Regions from separate parts of the Pseudoalteromonas sp. AOP7-A1-14 genome, predicted to be linked through region 2. Evidence: predicted binding sites of a transcription regulator. Region 2 holds the regulator's gene; the other holds the start of a gene.
The links. The regulator ArgR, encoded in region 2, controls arginine synthesis, uptake and breakdown. The targets are predictions, from matches to a motif close to ANTGAATANNTATTCANT.
Positions count from the first base shown of each region.

Region 1 (2,209 bases), on a different contig from region 2:
CAAGGTTACAAGCTGCAAAGCGACCATCTGACATTACAATGCCCGCAGGGCCATCCCATGGTTCCATATGCATTGAGTTAAAGTCATAAAAAGCGCGTAAATCGTCATCCATCGCACGGTTTTTTTGCCATGCAGGCGGTACAAGCATGCGCATTGCACGGAATAAATCCATGCCGCCAGCTAAAAACAGCTCTAGCATATTATCTAAACTTGACGAGTCTGAACCCGTTTCATTTACAAAAGGTGCTGCGCTTTGTAAGTCAGGGATCAGTGGAGAAGAAAACTTATACGAGCGAGCACGTGCCCACTGACGATTACCTTGAATAGTATTTATTTCACCGTTATGCGCTAAATAGCGGAACGGTTGTGCAAGTGGCCAACGTGGTTGCGTATTCGTTGAAAAGCGTTGGTGAAATACACAAATCGCACTGGCCATGCGAATATCAGCCAAGTCGAGATAAAAATTAGGTAAGTCTACAGGCATCATTAAGCCTTTATAAACAGTTACCAAACCTGACAAACTGGCAATATAAAAATGTTCATCATCTATAAGCCGTTTTTCAGCACGGCGACGTGCCACATATAATCGACGTTCAAGATCTTTTGGACGCCAACCCTCTGGCGCACTCACAAAAATTTGTTCAAACTTAGGTAATTGCTTTTTTGCAATAGGACCTAAACAGTCTTCATCCGTCGGCACCACACGCCAACCTTGAATATTAAGTGTTTCTTTTTCTAATTCTTCACTTAGTACATCTTTAGCTGTTTGAGCAAGTACTGGATCAGCATTTAAAAATATCATGCCAACAGCATAGTTCTTGCCTAAATGCCAGTTTTTTTCATTGGCAATTGCACGAAAGAAGCTATCTGGCTTTTGCATCAATAGGCCGCAGCCGTCGCCAGTTTTGCCATCGGCAGAAATACCACCACGATGCTCCATTCGATCAAGCCCCGTGATTGCAGTACGCACCAAGCGGTGACTCGCTTGGCCATTGACTTGGGCAATTAAACCAAAGCCACAATTATCTTTTTCTAATTTTGAGTCGTATAACATAGACCCCTCCCCTTGCTACAACAACTAGCAGTAATGACGTTCTTGACGGTTTGCTAGCAGACGGACAAAAATATCGCCAATTGGCAGTTGAGTCAACATAATTTTGAATACATATTCACATTGTTGAATATTTCTCACTTCAATACAATGCTTTTCTTTATCGTTATTTTTTAACATTTAACGCTTATTATCGCGCTATCTTTTCATGACACTGGTGTCATATTTAACAATTTGTAAAATAAGCACTCAAAAACCATGCAGTTTACGTTAACGTAAACCCTGTGTTTTTGTGAATATTTATTCACTCCATATATAGTTGTTCAATTTGGTTTTTTTTAATCATTTTAACTACGTACTATTAATACCCTAATGGGCACTAACAAAGCTGGTCATACAAGAGTGAATAACCAATACAAAAAATGCTTATAGTGATGCATTTATTGCATAACCATTACCCTTTATAAACAAGCAAAACTTTTCTTTAAAGAGGTAATAATTTACATAAAGGTATTCTTATTATGGTGTGAGTATATTTTGCCCGGGTGCAGATAGTATTTTAGTTATAAATTGAAACATCGTTAAATTTGAATATAGCGTGGGAAATAAAAAAGCAACTAGAAGGTATGAAGAGTTTTTAGATCTATTAAAATAATATCAAGAATTTGAACTAACTACAAAAAGGCCGCATGCTCGCGACCTTTTGAATTTAATTGAGCCAACTAAATTATTCTGCGTCAGCTTCTTTATGTTTTTTAGCTGTTTCAGTGATCAGTGGTTGTAGTTCACCACGTTGAAACATTTCAATGATAATATCACAACCACCAACTAATTCGCCTTCGACCCATAGCTGTGGAAAGGTAGGCCAGTTAGCGTGAGCTGGTAGCTCTGCGCGAATGTCTGGGTTTAGCAATATGTCAACATACGCAAACGGTTCGCCACATGACATAAGCGCTTGTGATGCTTGCGAAGAAAAACCACAATTAGGCAGTTTTGGTGATCCTTTCATGAATAAGATGATCGGGTTTTCAGCAATTTGCTGTTTAATTTTATCAATGGTTTCCATTTACAACCTCAAAATGACGATAGCGAACACATTAGGCCTTGAAAAAGTTTCACTGTGGCCTCAGATATATATTAAATGGGCGATTAACGCCA
Region 1 is NZ_JBQSVO010000038.1:2,598-4,806, reverse strand. It holds gene gltB (glutamate synthase large subunit) at 1-1,054, opposite strand, end outside; gene ACT3RM_RS07945 (Grx4 family monothiol glutaredoxin) at 1,779-2,117, opposite strand.
Region 1: gltB (glutamate synthase large subunit) is a predicted target of ArgR. The motif match lies at 1,157-1,174, and genes of this name have one in related genera.

Region 2 (2,209 bases):
TTTGGCTTTCTCTTCAAATGCGCTTAGCTCGCCGTAAGAAAGAATTTCTTCTACGCCGTTTTTACCTAAACGTACTGGGTGTGCAAAGTATTCTGCATCGCCGTTTTCAATAGCAACATATGCGTAATCTACTACATCTTCACCCTGCAGGCCTTTTACTAAAGACATACAAAAACGAGCTGCAGCAGCACCCATTGATAACGTTGCTGAACCACCGCCAGCTTTAGCATTTACTACTTCAGTACCCGCATTTTGGATACGTGGAGTAAGTGCAGCAACTTCTTCATCAGTGAAAGATATACCTTCAACTTGTGAAAGAAGCGGTAAAATAGTCGTGCCTGAGTGACCACCAATTACTGGGACTTTAACTGACGCAACATCAACGCCTTTAAGTTCAGCAATGAAGGCTTCAGAGCGGATCACGTCAAGGGTTGTAATACCAAAAACGCGCTTAGCGTCGTATGTACCCGCTTTTTTGAATACTTCAGCTACAATTGGCACTGTACCGTTTACTGGGTTAGTTATAATACCCACTAATGCTTTTGGACAGTTAGCAACGATGCCTTCTGCTAATGTTTTGATAATACCTGCATTCACGTTGAATAAATCAGCGCGATCCATACCCGGTTTACGTGGCATGCCTGCAGGGATAAGTACGACATCAGCCCCCTCTAACGCTTTACCTAGGTCATCGGCACCAAAACCCGCTACTTTTACGTCAGTTGGGATGTGAGAAAGATCAACCGCTACACCTGGAACAACTGGGGCTACGTCATATAATGATAATTCAGAACCTGCAGGTAACCCTGTTTTTAATAATAAAGACAATGCTTGGCCGATACCGCCAGCTGCGCCTAGAACAGCAACTTTCATAAAACTCTCCATAATTTAAGGTAGGAAAAACTTAGTGGCACTAAAGATAATGAAATTAACACCTAAAGACAAATTTATCCTGCTTATTTTGCATATAATTTCGACCATAGTTGTAAATAAAGTAGTTTACAGGTGAAATTCATCAGACAATTACTGCATAACTATGCAATATTGTGTAGAATTACCCCACCATTAATGAATAAGAATCTACGACATGCAACCCCAAGACAAGCAAGAAGCATTAGTTAAAGCCTTTAAAGCGTTATTAAAAGAAGAGAACTTTGGCTCACAAGGTGAAATAGTTGAGGCCTTAAAAGAGCAAGGCTTTGATAATATAAGCCAAAGTAAAGTCTCACGCATGTTAAGTAAATTTGGTGCTGTACGCACCCGTAACGCAAAACAAGAAATGGTTTACTGCTTACCTGCTGAAATGGGCGTACCGACTGCTAAAAGCCCTCTACGCCAATTAGTTATAGATATTATGCATAACGAAATGATGATTATCATTCGTACCAGCCCTGGGGCTGCACAGCTTATTGCTCGCTTGCTTGATTCATTAGGCAAGGCCGATGGCGTACTTGGTACCATTGCTGGCGATGACACTATTTTTATCGCGCCAGCGAAAATATCTGAAATAGATGTCACCCTTGAGCGTGTTCATATCTTATTTGATACGGTTTAAACTTACAGTTGCTTTAAAAAGTTTAACGATGGTGCAAAAAACGCAGATCCCATATCGGCTTGAGTAAAATCAAGCCAATGATCAGAACACTCCCCCAAGCGACTCTTAAGCACTTGCGTAAAAGCCTCCCCTGAAGCGGAACAACTAACCGTTAAAATCCCCTGTTCGTGTACATCACCAAAAGGCATACTTTGATTTAATAAAATCGGCAGCCCTTGTTCATCTTTAAGTTCTACCCTAACGGCATGACTACTTTTTATAGCAGGCACCACAAGTGTGTTATCTAAGCGTGTGCGCCCCATTATTTGTTCTTGTTCTGTCAGTGATAGGTGCTGCCATACACTTAAATCATGCACAAAACGTTGCACATGAATATAACTGCCCTGATCTTCAAAGTGACCTGGCTTATTAATTAATGCCGTGGTGCGTTTTTGTCTGCCATAAGGCATATCGCCACCATAAATAAAGCCATTAAAATCACGACCATCTAAAAAGCGAAAGTTACGAACTTGCTCCACCAGCTCAACATCTGGTGAAAATAGCTTTAAGATTTGCAGTGCAAATAAGTGATTTACATCTTCGCGATCTGAACGGATTTGAATAAATAAGTCGAAAGGCTCAGCCCCCATAAGATACTCACTATGAGTTATATTA
Region 2 is NZ_JBQSVO010000003.1:66,579-68,787, forward strand. It holds gene mdh (malate dehydrogenase) at 1-873, opposite strand, end outside; gene argR (transcriptional regulator ArgR) at 1,088-1,555, shown strand; gene ACT3RM_RS01190 (Dyp-type peroxidase) at 1,558-2,209, opposite strand, start outside.